4 regions of the Streptomyces sp. R818 genome follow, and region 1 is predicted to be linked to each of the others. Evidence: riboswitches for the same ligand, from Rfam matches in the RefSeq annotation. Region 1 holds a riboswitch; each other region holds the start of a gene.
What was found. Region 1 has a riboswitch for cyclic di-AMP ahead of N5I75_RS24670 (C40 family peptidase). Riboswitches for the same ligand answer to the same signal wherever they lie in the genome.

Region 1 (3,504 bases):
AAGATCTCTTCGAAGACACGGGACTGCGCGTTGGTCCGGTAGAAGACGGCGACGTCGCCGGCCTTGGCCTCGCCCGCGTCGGTGAGCCGGTCGATCTCCTCGGCGACGAACTGCGCCTCGTCGTGCTCGGTGTCCGCGACGTAGCCGGTGATCTGGGAGCCCGCGCCCGCGTTGGTCCACAGGTTCTTGGGGCGGCGCGACTCGTTGCGCTCGATGACCGCGTTGGCCGCGCCGAGGATCGTCTGGGTGGAGCGGTAGTTCTGCTCCAGGAGGATCGTCGTCGCGTCCGTGTAGTCCTCCTCGAACTGGAGGATGTTGCGGATGGTGGCGCCGCGGAACGCGTAGATCGACTGGTCCGCGTCACCGACGACGCACAGCTCGGCGGGGTCGGCGTCCTCCCCCTCCGTGGGCCCGACCAGCTCGCGCACGAGGGCGTACTGCGCGTGGTTGGTGTCCTGGTACTCGTCGACCAGGACGTGGCGGAAGCGGCGGCGGTAGTGCTCGGCGACGTCGGGGAACGCGCGCAGCAGGTTGACCGTCGTCATGATCAGGTCGTCGAAGTCGAGGGCGTTGGCCTCACGAAGCCGCGACTGGTACATCGCGTACGCCTGGGCGACGGACTTCTCAAAGCCGTCGGCGGCGGTCTTGGCGAAGTCCTCCTCGTCGATCAGCTCGTTCTTCAGATTCGAGATCTTGGCGCTGAAGGACTTCGGCGGGAACTTCTTCGGGTCCAGCTCCAGGTCGCGGCAGACCAGGGCCATGAGCCGCTTGCTGTCGGCGGCGTCGTAGATCGAGAACGACGACGTGAAGCCGAGCTTCTTCGACTCGCAGCGCAGGATGCGCACGCAGGCGCTGTGGAAGGTGGAGACCCACATCGCGTTGGCCCGCGGGCCCACCAGGGACTCGACGCGCTCCTTCATCTCGCCCGCGGCCTTGTTGGTGAAGGTGATCGCGAGGATCTGGCCGGGGTGCACGCCGCGCTCGGCGAGGAGGTAGGCGATGCGGTGGGTGAGGACGCGGGTCTTGCCGGAACCGGCGCCCGCGACGATGAGCAGGGGCGAGCCGCCGTGCACGACGGCCGCCCGCTGGTTCTCGTTCAGCCCCTCGAGCAGCGCCGCCGGGTCGAGCGCCGGGCGGGGCGCGCCGCCGCGGTAGTACGCGTCCCTGGCCGGGGGCGCGTCGAACTTCCCGCCGAACAGGTCGTCCGGGATCGGCTCGGGCTCCGGTCCTTCGTGCTCGCTGTCGGGCGGCGGCGGGGGCCCATCGGTCCGGTTCTGGAGGCCCGCCAGGAAGCTGTCGTCAAAGAGGCTGCTCATCGCCGTACGAGTCTAGGCCGCCCCACTGACACGCCGCCCCCTCCTTCCGGACACCGCGCCCCGCTGTCGTCAACGTCACGGCGAAAGGCGGCTCCACGCGCGCGTGGAGCCACCCGCGTATGCCGAAGGTCACGAAAATGTATCGGGCATATCGAACAACGTCCTTCACAGCAGCAACACGAGTTGGCTACGGTGCTGCGCGGGCCGTCCGTCCCCACGACCGCGAGCGCCGCGGCGAGCGGGCAGCCCCCGCCGAGTCCCGTACGCCGTGAGGCAGGGAACCGGGGACCCACCGACCTTGGGGTGAATCGGCCCGAAGGCCCGTCGTCGATGTCAGCGGCATCGACAGCGGGCAGCAGGCCGTAGGGCAGCCTTCCGTACGCCCGAACCCGACAGCTAACCCGGTAGGCGGACCACGGAAGGAGTCGCCAGCCTTGGCGTCGCACCGCAAGCCGCGCACGCGCTCCCGGATGACCGGTGGCCTGCGCACCACCCCCGCGGTCGGGATCACGACCGCCGCCCTCACCTCGGTCGCCCTGCTCTCGCAGACCGCGCAGGCAGCGCCCGCGCCGGCGAGGCCGAGCCTCGAAGAGGTGCAGAAGAAGGTCGACAGCCTGTACCGGCAGGCCGAGACCGCCACGCAGAAGTACAACGCCGCCAAGGAGCAGGCCGACAGCAAGAAGCGGCAGGTCGACAGGCTCCTCGACGACATCGCGAAGCGGACCGACCAGATGAACACGGCCCGCCAGGAGCTGGGCCGGTTCGCCGCCGAGCAGTACCGGACGGGCGGGATGAGCGACACCGCGACGATGCTCCTCGCGGACGATCCCGAGGACTACTTCGCGCAGGACCGGCTGCTCAGCCGTATGACGGCCGACCAGAAAAAGGCCGTCGACGACTACCAGGAGCAGCAGCGGGCGACCGCGAAGAAACGCACCGAGGCGCAGGAGAACCTGCGTCAGCTCACCTCTTCGCAGACCGATCTCCGGACGTCGAAGCAGAGCGTGCAGTCGAAGCTCTCCGACGCGCGCGAGCTGCTCTCCAAGCTGACCGCGGAGGAGAAGCGGCGGCTCGCCGCGATCGAGAAGAAGAAGCAGGAGGCGGCCCGCAGACAGGCCGCCGAGCTGGCGGCGAAGCAGAAGGCCGAGGAGGAGCGCGAGCGCAAGGCGGCGGAGGAGGCGGCGGCCCAGGAGCAGGCCGACTCGGGCGCCGGGTCCACGGGGGCCACGGGGTCCACGGGATCGGGCTCGACGGGGTCGGACTCCTCCGGCAGCACCTCGTCCGGTTACGCGGCCAAGGCGGCGCAGGCGCTCGCCTTCGCCAAGGCCCAGGAGGGCAAGCCGTACGTGTGGGGGGCCACGGGCCCGGACTCGTACGACTGCTCGGGGCTCACCCAGGCGGCGTGGAAGGCCGCCGGGATCTCGCTGCCGCGCACCACCTGGGACCAGGTGGAGTTCGGCACGACGGTCGCGCTCTCCGACATCCAACCCGGTGACCTGGTCTTCTTCTACGACGACATCAGCCACGTCGGTCTCTACCTCGGCGACGGCATGATGATCCACGCGCCGAAGCCGGGCGCGTACGTCCGCGAGGAGTCGATCTACTACGACGGCACGTCCTCGATCCACAGCGTCGTGCGGCCCGCCTGACACCGGCCGGGCCGGGTTCGGGCGGTGCGGCACCGCCCGGCCCCCGGCCCCGGAGCACGTGCGGGGCTCAGGTCCAGAGCACGGCGATGAAGATGTTGGCGAGGGTGAGCCCGCCGACGGCCGCGAACAGGCCCTTCTCCGCCTTCTCCTCGTCCCGCTTCACGTAGACGATGCCGAGGATGACGACCAGGATCGCCAGCTTCACGCCGATCTTGATGTTGTTCACGGTGTTGTCGTCGGCCTGGTTGAGGCCGACGAGGGCGACACCGGTCACCAGCATGGTCAGGGCGCCGTGCAGCATCGCCTTGTTGAACCGGGCTTCGCCCCGGCCCAGCGCCGTCATCTGCGTGAGGAAGCCGCCGAGCAGCGCGGCGATGCCGATGATGTGCAGGCCGACGAAGAAATGGATGAGTACGTCCATGGTTGCGGAGCCTAATGGGGTGCTTGTCGCGCTCCGACAGCGGGCGGTGCCGGACAGCGGGCTGTCACTCTCCGCCACCACCCGCAACAAAGGGGGCAGTTGCGAACAATGCGCGGCC
Region 2 (3,504 bases), on a different contig from region 1:
CCCATGTGGCGCCCGCCGGTGTACGCGGCCCCGATGGCATCCGGCGCCGCGTATCCCCCGTACCGCCACTGAGGTCCGTACCGCCACTGAGGCATCCGGGGCGGAGGCCGACGTCTCAGGCCGACGCGTCCGTGAGGCGGGCAATCTCCTCGTCCGTGAGGGTCAGGTCCGCCACCGCGAGCAGCGCGGGCAGCTGCTCGACCGTGCGCGCGGACGCGATCGGCGCGGCCACGGTGGGCCGCGCGGCGAGCCAGGCCAGGGCGACGGTGGCGATCTCGGCGCCGTGCTCCTGCGCGATCTCGTCGAGGGCGGTGAGGACCTTCTGGCCGCGCTCGGTCTCCAGGTGCTTGGCGGCGCCGCCCGCGCGCTGGCTGTCCACCTGGACGCCGGGCCGGTACTTGCCGGTCAGGAAGCCGGAGGCGAGCGCGTAGTACGGGACGGCGGCGAGCCCGGCGCGCGAAGCGATGTCCTGGCGGCGGCCCTCGTAGGTGTCGCGGGAGACGAGGTTGTAGTGCGGCTGGATGGCGACGTAGCGGGCGACGCCCTCGCGGTCGGAGAAGTCGAGGGACTCCTGGAGGCGGTCCGGCGAGATGTTCGAGACGGCGATCTCGCGCACCTTGCCCGCCGTCACCAGCTCGTCGAGCGCGCCGATGATCTCCTCGACGGGGATCGACTCGTCGTCGTCGAAGTGCGTGTAGTACAGGTCGATGTGGTCGGTGCCGAGGCGGCCGAGGGAGGCGTCGGCGGCGGCCTTGATGTTGGCGGCGTGCAGGCCCTTGAAGTCGGGGTGGCGGGCGACCTTGGTGGCGATGACGACGTCGTCGCGGTTGCCCCGCGCCCTGAGCCACTTGCCGATGATCGTCTCCGACTCGCCGCCGTGGTTGCCCTCGATCCAGGCGGAGTACGAGTCGGCCGTGTCGATGAAGTTGCCGCCGCCGGCGGTGTAGGCGTCGAGCACCTCGAAGGAGGTGGCCTCGTCGGCGGTCCAGCCGAACACGTTGCCGCCGAGGGCGAGCGGGAAGACCTCCAGGTCGGAGGCGCCGAGCTTGCGCAGGGGAGAAGAAGTCATGCCGTCATTCAACGCCCCTGCGGAAGCGGGTGTTCCGTCAGGCGCGCATCAGAGTGCCAGACCCTTGCCGCGCAGCCAGGCCGCCGGGTCGACGCCGGTCGCGTCCCCGCCGGGGTGGACCTCCAGGTGGAGGTGGTCGCCGGTGACGTTGCCGGTGGCGCCGACGCGGCCGATGACGTCGCCGGTGGAGACCTTCTGGCCGACGCTGACGTTGAGCGAGGACTGGTGGCAGAACCACAGCTCGGTGCCGTCGTCGAGGGTGAGGATCGTGCGGTAGCCGTACGCGCCCGCCCAGCCGGCCTCGGTGATGGTGCCGCCGTGGATGGCGTAGATCGGCGTGCCGGTGGGGGCGGCGAAGTCCAGGCCCGTGTGGTAGCCGGAGGACCAGAGCGAGCCGGGCTGTCCGAAGGTGCCGGTCAGCGTGTAGGAGGCGACGGGGAGCTTGTAGCTCTTGGCCAGCTTGGCGAGGCGCTCGGCCTCGGCCTTCTTCTTGGCCTCCTCCTCCGCCTTCTTCTTCTCGGCGGCGGCCTTGGCCTCGGCCTTCTCCCGCTTCGCTGCGGCTTCCTCGGCGGCCTTCTTCGCGGCGGCCTCCTCGGCGGCGGCCTGCGCCTTGGCGTCGGCGGCGTCCTGCTGCGTCTCGGCCTGCTGCATGATGCGGGCGCGCAGCGCCTCGCCGGCGTCCGACTGCCCGCCGCTCATGGCGGTGAGGGGCGCGGCCTCCGCGGCTTCGGCAGGGGCGTCGTCGGCCATCAGCGCGCTCACGCCGGGCAGCGACTTCGCCTCCGGCAGGGCGTCCGTGACCGCCGAGAGGTCGGGCATGGATATCTGGACGGCGGGCTTGCCGCCCTGCGCGGTGGCGATGCCGCCCGCGCCGACGGCGGCGATCACGCCGACGCCGAGGACCGTGGAGCTGCGCGCGAGGCCGCCGCGCTGCCGGGCCACGCGGTGCTTGCCGCGGACGGGGCGGACGGACTCCTCGGTGGGGTTCCACTCCTCGAAGCTCGTGCGCGGGGCGGCGTAGTCGCCGTCGGCCGGCTGGGCGGGGTACCCGGAGAGTTCGGGGGCAGGACGGTTCGACGCCACGGGGGCGCTCTCCTTTCCTTCCTTCTCGCCTACCGGGTTAGCTGACGGGTTCGGAGCAGGAAGGTCTCCTACGAGCACGGTCCGGCGCCCGGAAAGCGTCGGAACGATGCCTGATTCACCCCAAGTTGGTGGTTCCCCGGCTCCCTTGCGGGATTAGGCGCGTGCGCACGGAGCCGTCGCTTGTGACGGCTGGGACGACCGCGCTGCGTTATCGAACGTTAATAGACAGCGGACAGTAATTCCAAGCCGTTCTAGCCCCGTTAAACCTGACAGTTTCTGACGTAGTGTCAATTGTTATGCGCAGCGACGCCGTTCGGTCACCCCTGGTGATGTCGATCAAGAACAGCGGTCAGGGACGGCGTACGGCGAGCAGCGCCATGTCGTCGCTGGCGCCGCCCCCGGTGTGCAGGCGCACCTCGTCGGCGAGCGTCACGAGGAGCTCGTCGGGCCCCGGGAAGACGCGTCCGGCGAGCCGGGCCGCCGGATCGTAGAAGACCCCCTTCGTGTCGCGCGCCTCGGAGAGCCCGTCCGTGTAGAGCAGCAGCGTCGCCGCGGGCGGGAACTCCGCCTCGGTCGCCCGGTCCGGCCAGGAGCCGAGCTCGCCGAGGCCGAGCGGGAGCGCCGCCTCGGCGGGGCTGATCACCCGGACCTGCCCGTCGCCGTGCAGCACGATCGGCTCGGGGTGGCCGCGGTTGAGGACGCGCAGGAGGTCGCCGCCGTGCGGGATCTCCGCGAGCACGGCGGTGGTGAACCCCTCGAAGTCGTCGATGCCGCGCCGCCGCGACCCCTCCCGGGCCAGCGCCCGCTCCAGGCGCTGGGCGACCGCCTCCAGGCTGTCCTCCTGCTCGGCGGCCTCCCGGAACGCCCCGATGACGACGGCGACGGCGGCGACCGCGCCCATGCCCTTGCCGCGGACGTCGCCCACGACTATCCGTACGCCGTGCGGGGTGTCCTGCACCGCGTACAGATCGCCGCCGATGAACGCGTCGGCCTGCGCCGCCTCGTACCGCGCCGCGATGGCGAGGCCGCCGATCCGTCCGGCCGGCCGCGGCAGCACCGCGGACTGGGCCGCCGCCGCGATCTGCCGCGCGGACGCCAGCTCCTCGTCGCTGCGCCGCTTGATCCGGTTGAGGAAACAGGCCAGGACGCAGACGGTGGCGACGGTCGCCATCTCCGTCCAGACGCCGCTGTGGAACGCCGTGTATCGGAGGTGTACGGCGACGATGGCGCCGATCGAGGCGACCCCGGCCGCGATGGTGCTGCCCAGCGAAAAGAACGGCGCGGCGACCAGCGGCGCCGCGCTGAAGAGGGGCGAGCCCGCGAACCCGGACGGCGTGCAGTACTCGTAGACC
Region 3 (3,504 bases), on a different contig from region 1:
TCGTCGTCCTCGCCGCCGCCGACCGCGACCCGGCGCGGTTCGCGGAGCCCGACACGCTCGACCTCTCCCGCCGCGACAACCAGCACCTCGGCTACGGCCACGGCATCCACTACTGCCTCGGCGCGCCCCTCGCCCGCCTGGAGGGACAGGCCGCCCTGGCAACGCTCCTGACGCGTCTTCCGGACCTCCGGCTCGCCGAGGACCCGGCCGAACTGCGCTGGCGCGGCGGGCTCATCATGCGCGGACTGCGCACGCTGCCAGTGCAGTTCACCCCCGAGCGCACCCGGGCGCACACCCACTGAACCTGACAGTTTCTCAACTTCGTGACTTTCACGTGATCTACGCTGCATCGACTTGTGACAAGCGTTCGAGTCCCGCTACGTTCACCAGTCATCGCGACACAGGCACAACCGGCACCACTCCCGCCACTCCTGTCGCGTGCTGCATCAGTCTCGCGAAAGGCAACCGCATGCTCTCCGGGAACGGTCGTCACCGTCGCCCTCGTCAGGCCCCCGCTCTGGTCGTCGCCGCCGGTGTCACCGGCAGCGCCATCGCGATCCCGCTGCTCGCGGCGACCGGCGCGAACGCCGCCTCCGCCACCACCTGGGACAAGCTCGCCGAGTGCGAGTCCGGCGGGCAGTGGAGCCTCGACGCGGGGGACGGCTACTACGGCGGACTGCAGGTGTCGCAGGAGACGTGGGAGCAGTACGGGGGCCTCGACTACGCCCCGAGCGCCGACGAGGCCAGCAGATCGCAGCAGATAGCCGTCGCCGAGAAGGCGCTCCAGGCCAAGGGGCCCGGCGTCTGGCCGAGCTGCTCCCTCGTGGCCGGTCTGACGCAGAGCGACGACGCGGCCGAGGTGGACCCGGGGGTGAGCGCCTCGCCGCGCCCGTCCGGCCTCGCCCAGTCGCCGCCGGACGCCTCCGGCTCGGCGCGCTCCTCGGATGCGTCGGCCTCGTCGAGTTCGTCCGGCTCCTCGGACACGTCGGGCTCTTCGGACGCGTCGGACTCCGCAGACTCCTCGGACTCCACAAGAGAGAAGAGTCACCAGGACTCGGGCGCGAGTGACGCGTCCGGCGCCGATGAGTCGAGCGCGGTCGGCGGCGACGGATCCGGCTCCGAGGACGGTGGGACGCCCGCCGCGTCTGACACCCCGTCGGCCGGAGCCACCGCCGATACCCGCGGTGACAAGGCGGGCGACGAGCCGAGCGGCACCGCCGAAGGTGACAACTCGGGCAAGTCCGGCCAGACGGACGCCACTTCCACCGTCGACCCGGACGCGTCCTCCGCCGGCCGCCACCGCGGCGACCGCGCCGCCGACGACACCGCCGTCTCCCGCCAGAGTGAGGGTCGTCACGCCTCCCGCGAGGAAGTCCGCTCCGAGGCCGCGTACACGGTCCGCTCCGGCGACAACCTGACGGACATCGCGGACGCGCAGAACATCGACGGAGGGTGGAATGCCCTCTATGACCTCAACAAGAAGACGGTCGGCGCCGATCCGGACCTCATCCTTCCTGGTCAGAGTCTGGATCTTGGCCTCGAAACGGATGAAAAGTAACTGAAAATTGGGGCGGGTTGAGGCGCCTATGTCCGCTTTTGCGAGAGTGAGACATGAGTCTCAAACACCCTGATCGTCTTTGAAATCGGGCGGATCGACTGCTTAACGTCGTCACCGCTCGCCACAGCGGGCCCCGACGGACGTCACGCCGAATCCTGCCAACGTCCGTACGGGAACAGTCGACGCGTAAGCGCCGTAGGCAGGAGCGGGGGACCCAAGGTAAGTGCCGGGAAACCGGCTTGGGGTTAAGCCGCGCACTAGGTTGCGCGCCGGACACTCACTGGTCCGCACCCGACAGCTCACCTCGTAGGCGTCGGTGAGGGGATTCCTTCATGCTGCTTTCCAGCAAGGGCAAGCACCGCCGCCCGTCCAAGGCCGTCCGTGTCGCCACGCTCGCCGGTGTCGCCGGTGCCGCCGTCGCCGTTCCGCTGATGGGTGCCACGGGCGCCTCCGCCGCCTCCACCTCCGAGTGGGACCAGGTCGCCTCCTGCGAGTCCGGCGGCAACTGGTCGATCAACACCGGCAACGGCTACTACGGCGGTCTGCAGTTCTCCGCCTCGACGTGGGCCGCGTACGGAGGCACCGCCTACGCGTCCTCCGCCGACCAGGCGTCCAAGGCGCAGCAGATATCGGTCGCCGAGAAGGTCCTCGCCTCGCAGGGCAAGGGTGCCTGGCCGAGCTGCGGTGTGGGCCTGTCCGGCGCCTCCACCGGCAACTCCGCTCCGGTCGAGTCGCAGTCCTCGCAGCAGCCGCAGCAGCAGGAGCGCTCGGAGTCCTCGACGACGACCCGCTCGCAGCCGCGTCAGCAGCCGCAGCAGCAGGCTCAGCCGCAGCAGGAGACCAAGAAGGACACCGTCACCACCCCGACCGGCAAGAAGGTCGAGAAGGGCGACGGCGAGTACAAGGTCGTCACCGGCGACACCCTCAGCAAGATCGCCGAGGCGCACGGCACCAACTGGCAGAAGGTGTTCAAGCTCAACAAGGACATCGTCGCCGACGCCGACCTGATCTACCCGGGTCAGCAGCTGCACCTCAAGTAAGACCCTTGGAGCACGACGACTCGGCATCGGCGGATGCCGGGCCGGCGCTCGCAACGGCCGCTCGCTCCGGCGACCCCCGTTCCGCCGCATCTGCGCGGCGGAACGGGGGTCGCCGTCTTTGTTCCGTTAAGAAACATTTCGCTATCGGCGTTGTCCACAACACGGGCGGTCGACTGGCTGATGCCCCTGGGCCGGTTAGGCTCAGGGTGCGGGCCACGCCGTCCGCACAGTTGTGTCACATCCCAGAAGGAGATGCTCGTGCCGTCCATCGACGTCGTCGTAGCCCGGGAAATCCTGGACTCCCGAGGCAACCCCACGGTCGAGGTCGAGGTCGGCCTCGACGACGGCAGCACGGGTCGTGCTGCTGTCCCGTCGGGCGCCTCCACCGGTGCCTTCGAGGCCATCGAACTCCGTGACGGTGACCCCAACCGTTACCAGGGCAAGGGCGTCGAGAAGGCCGTCCTCGCCGTCATCGAGCAGATCGGCCCGGAGCTGGTCGGCTACGACGCCACCGAGCAGCGCCTGATCGACCAGGCGATGTTCGACCTGGACGCCACCGACAACAAGGGCTCGCTCGGCGCCAACGCCATCCTGGGCGTCTCCCTCGCCGTCGCGCACGCCGCGTCCGAGGCCAGCGACCTGCCGCTCTTCCGCTACCTGGGCGGTCCGAACGCGCACCTGCTGCCCGTCCCGATGATGAACATCCTGAACGGCGGGTCGCACGCCGACTCCAACGTCGACATCCAGGAGTTCATGATCGCCCCGATCGGCGCGGAGTCCTTCTCCGAGGCGCTGCGCTGGGGCACCGAGGTCTACCACACCCTCAAGAAGGTGCTGAAGACCAAGGGCCTGTCCACCGGCCTCGGCGACGAGGGCGGCTTCGCCCCGAACCTGGAGTCGAACCGC
Region 4 (3,504 bases), on a different contig from region 1:
CCACCCGCGGAGAATGGGAGCACCTGAATCCGGACATGTTCCATATGTGCCACCTCGGCCAGGTGTGCCACCTGCCGCCGCAGAATCCCCGGTCCTCCCACTTCGCGGCGCAATACCCCTTCGTCGAGCACCGCGCTCAACTGCAACGGGGGCTGCGCCCGCAGCACTTCCTGACGTGCGAGCCGCACTTCGACCAGCGCCTCGACATGTGAGTCGGGCGAGTCCGGCAGCACGGAACGTGTGACCGCGCGCGCATACTCGGGTGTCTGCAGAAGCCCCGGCACCACGCTCGTCTCCAGCGTCCGGATCCGGCACGCCTGCGACTCCAGGCTGATGAAGTCGCGGTACGACGGCGGCAGCAGCCCCCGGTACGCCTGCCACCAGTGCTGACCGCCCGTATCCTCCGCACCGGCCAGCGCCACGACGAGGTCGCGCCGGTGCGGATCGGCTGTCTCGAACGCGTCGAGCAACCGCAGCACGTCCGACGCTTTCACGCCGCTGCGTCCTGTCTCGATCCGGCTCACCTTCGACTGGTGCCAGCCGACGAGCCGGGCCGCCTGGCCGCTCGTCAGACCGGCCTGGACTCGTAACGCGCGCAGCTCCGAACCGAGTTTGCGACGACGCACCGCGGGACCGTACTTCATGCCGACTCCTCAACGCTCCACGGGCCGCGTCACCGGGCTCCTTCCCATCCCGATCAGCACGGCCTTTGAGCAGACGGTAGAGGAACCGGTGTGCGCGCGCCCAAATACGGTCTACCGTCGCAGAGTTCACCGCATCGAGCGACAGATATATGCATTTCTCGCGGGATCGTCAGCACCGGAGGGCATCCAGATGGCAGTCTGGCGCGAAGCAGAAGTCGGAGGCCGCACGCCAGCGCACCGCCAGAGTCGCAGGTGCGGCCCCGGTGGGAAAGGGACGACGTCGCCATGGCAGACCACCAGGAAGCATCCGTCACGCTGCCGAGCACCGCCGCCTCGGTCTCCGCCGCCCGCCGGTACGTGAGCACCGTGCTGGCCGAGTGGGGGCTGCCGGGGGACACCGACGCGGCGGACACGGTGCGCCTGATCGTCTCGGAGCTCGCGACCAACGCCGTGCAGCACACCCTGGGCCAGTCGCCCACGTTCACCATCGACGTGGAGCTCGAACGCGACGAACAGCTGCGGATCGGCGTCACCGACAGCCACCCGCGCTATCCCAAGCGACTTCCCGCCGCCGTCGCGCAGGACAACGGGCGGGGCATGGTGATCGTCCGCAGCCTCACCGCGGAGTGCGGCGGACGCCTGTCGGTCGCGCCCACGGCGGAGGGCGGCAAGACCGTATGGATCTCGCTGCCGTGGATCACCGGGCTCAACGGCGGCGTGTCCCGCCGCGGCACCGCCTGCTGAGGCGGTGTGGCCGGGTCACACGTGTGCGCGTGGGTGTGGGGACGTGCCCGGCGCCAGGCCCGCCCCCACGGTGTCACGCAAGGGCGCGCTCAGCGCACCCGGCCGTACCAGACGCTCTTCGTCCAGATCTTCTGCAGCCGCACGACGTCACCGGTCTTCGGCGAGTGCCAGATGCGTCCCTTCCCGGCGTAGATGCCGACGTGGTAGACGCTCCGGCCCGAATGGAAGAAGACCAGGTCACCTGTCTTGCGGTGGGACGCGGAGACATGACGGGTCTTGTTGTACTGCTGGGCCGCGGTGCGCGGCAGTTTCTTCCCCGCCCGCTTGAACGAGTAGAGCGTGAGCCCCGAGCAGTCGAACCAGTGCGGGCCCGAAGCCCCCCACTTGTACGGTGCACCCTTCTTCGAGGCCGCGACCTTCAGAGCCTTGGTCGAGGCCGTGGCCGCCGCTGCCTCGGACGCGGTGCCGGGGACCATCAGCCCCGCACCGGCGACCGCCAGTGTGAGGGCCGACGCGGTGCCGGCCCGGGTCAGCAGCGACGGAACACGATTGAGCGCAGTCATGCGCAACCCTTCGTCAGCCGCCTGTGAAGGATGACCTGTCGGGTTCGGGCAGGCGAAGATGCCCGGCCGCGTGCGCGGCTTCACCCCAAGGGCCGCTCGGACACCACCTTCGTCAAGGTGGGCCGGTGGCCCGTCGTGCCTGGGTCCTCCACTCCTGCCGATGCACTTCTGTCGACCTGGCATCCGTACGGCGGCAGGACTCGGCGTCCGCACGGACCGCCCCGCCGCGGCGGCGGGGGCTTGTCGTCGTCGAAGGGATCTTCACGCACATGTGGGGTGGAATCCGAGTTGAACCGGCGGTAAGTGAGGCTCCTCACGCTTGACCCGTTCAGGTGGACAGTGCGCCTTTCGAGCCCCGGCAACGACCCCCGACCACGCGCGCACCAGGCACGGAACGCCTGATTCCGCTGTGCGCGTACGGCCGGAGCGCAACTCGGGCCGCCTCGTCGACGTACGGGAATCTAGGCTGTTCGGCGGTCCACCATCTGGGCCGTTTCGGTATGGGCGCCGACCGTTCGTGTCGAAAGCGACCGAAGGGGACCTCGACCGACCGCGGTTGACCGAACTCGACCTTCGATGACCTCACGCGACCGTCTCAGGCGGCAAAGTGATCCGCTGAGTGCGCCTCTCACCGTCGAGGACGCGCAGAGCCCGCTCCAGGGTTGCGGCGTGCACCTCGCTCTCACCCCTTCGGTGCATCAGTTCGAGCGCCTCGCGCAGCTCCGTCGCCCGGCTCACCAGCGCCTGCGCCGCGCGCAGCCCCCGGTACGTGTCCTCGCCGCGCGCCGGATTGATACGGGCGAGCAGGTCGACCACCGCCAGATAGCTGTCCACGAGCGCGCACTCGGCGCGGGTCAGGGCGGGCAGGGGCGGAAGTTCGGGCGGGAACACCGGCGGGTCACCGCCCGGCCTGCGCGCCGGGCACGCTCCCGCGGTTCCGCACGACCCGGTCCACCAGGCCGTACTCCACCGCCTGCCGCGCGTCGAGCACGGTGTCCCGCTCGATGTCCCGGCTGACGCGCTCCCGCTCCTGCCCGGTGTGGCGCGCGAGCAGCTCCTCGAGCCGCTCACGCGTCCGCACCATCTCGCGGGCCTGGATCTCCAGATCGGTGGGCTGGCCCCGCGCGGGCTCGGGCAGCGCCGGCTGGTCGAGCACCAGGCGGGCGCCCGGCAGCATCAGGCGTTTGCCCGGCGCCCCGGCCGCGAGCAGCACGGCGGCGACGGACGCGGCCTGCCCGAGACACACCGTCTCCACCTCGCAACTGACGTATCGCATCGTGTCGTAGACCGCCGTCATCGCGCTGAACGAGCCGCCGGGGGAGTTGATGTACAGCGAGATGTCGCGGTCGGGCGCCGCGTACTCCAGGTGCATGAACTGGGCCATCACGTCGTTGGCCGACGTGTCGTCGATCGGCGTCCCGAGCAGCACGATGCGCTCCTCGAGCAGCTTCGCGTACGGGTCGAGCGTGCGGTGCCCCGAGGTGGTGCGTTCCGTGAACTCGGGCAGGACATGGCGGCCGGACGGACGGGTCATGGTGCTCGCGCCTCCTGTG

Region 2: another riboswitch for cyclic di-AMP. It lies ahead of N5I75_RS26485 (M23 family metallopeptidase); the one in region 1 lies ahead of N5I75_RS24670 (C40 family peptidase).
Region 3: another riboswitch for cyclic di-AMP. It lies ahead of N5I75_RS17560 (transglycosylase family protein); the one in region 1 lies ahead of N5I75_RS24670 (C40 family peptidase).
Region 4: another riboswitch for cyclic di-AMP. It lies ahead of N5I75_RS30810 (C40 family peptidase); the one in region 1 lies ahead of N5I75_RS24670 (C40 family peptidase).

The regions. Positions count from the first base shown of each region.
Region 1 covers NZ_JAOCNE010000010.1:133,466-136,969, forward strand. The annotation lists gene pcrA (DNA helicase PcrA) at 1-1,316, opposite strand, end outside; cyclic di-AMP (ydaO/yuaA leader) riboswitch at 1,557-1,742, shown strand; gene N5I75_RS24670 (C40 family peptidase) at 1,751-2,965, shown strand; gene N5I75_RS24675 (hypothetical protein) at 3,033-3,386, opposite strand.
Region 2 covers NZ_JAOCNE010000012.1:27,075-30,578, forward strand. The annotation lists gene N5I75_RS26475 (PrsW family intramembrane metalloprotease) at 1-72, shown strand, start outside; gene N5I75_RS26480 (aldo/keto reductase) at 116-1,069, opposite strand; gene N5I75_RS26485 (M23 family metallopeptidase) at 1,118-2,152, opposite strand; cyclic di-AMP (ydaO/yuaA leader) riboswitch at 2,164-2,322, opposite strand; gene N5I75_RS26490 (PP2C family protein-serine/threonine phosphatase) at 2,502-3,504, opposite strand, start outside.
Region 3 covers NZ_JAOCNE010000006.1:259,808-263,311, forward strand. The annotation lists gene N5I75_RS17550 (cytochrome P450 family protein) at 1-302, shown strand, start outside; gene N5I75_RS17555 (transglycosylase family protein) at 470-1,558, shown strand; cyclic di-AMP (ydaO/yuaA leader) riboswitch at 1,740-1,886, shown strand; gene N5I75_RS17560 (transglycosylase family protein) at 1,891-2,598, shown strand; gene eno (phosphopyruvate hydratase) at 2,857-3,504, shown strand, end outside.
Region 4 covers NZ_JAOCNE010000013.1:302,155-305,658, reverse strand. The annotation lists gene N5I75_RS30820 (helix-turn-helix domain-containing protein) at 1-644, opposite strand, end outside; gene N5I75_RS30815 (ATP-binding protein) at 930-1,388, shown strand; gene N5I75_RS30810 (C40 family peptidase) at 1,478-1,951, opposite strand; cyclic di-AMP (ydaO/yuaA leader) riboswitch at 1,955-2,143, opposite strand; gene N5I75_RS30805 (hypothetical protein) at 2,534-2,842, opposite strand; gene N5I75_RS30800 (ATP-dependent Clp protease proteolytic subunit) at 2,850-3,485, opposite strand.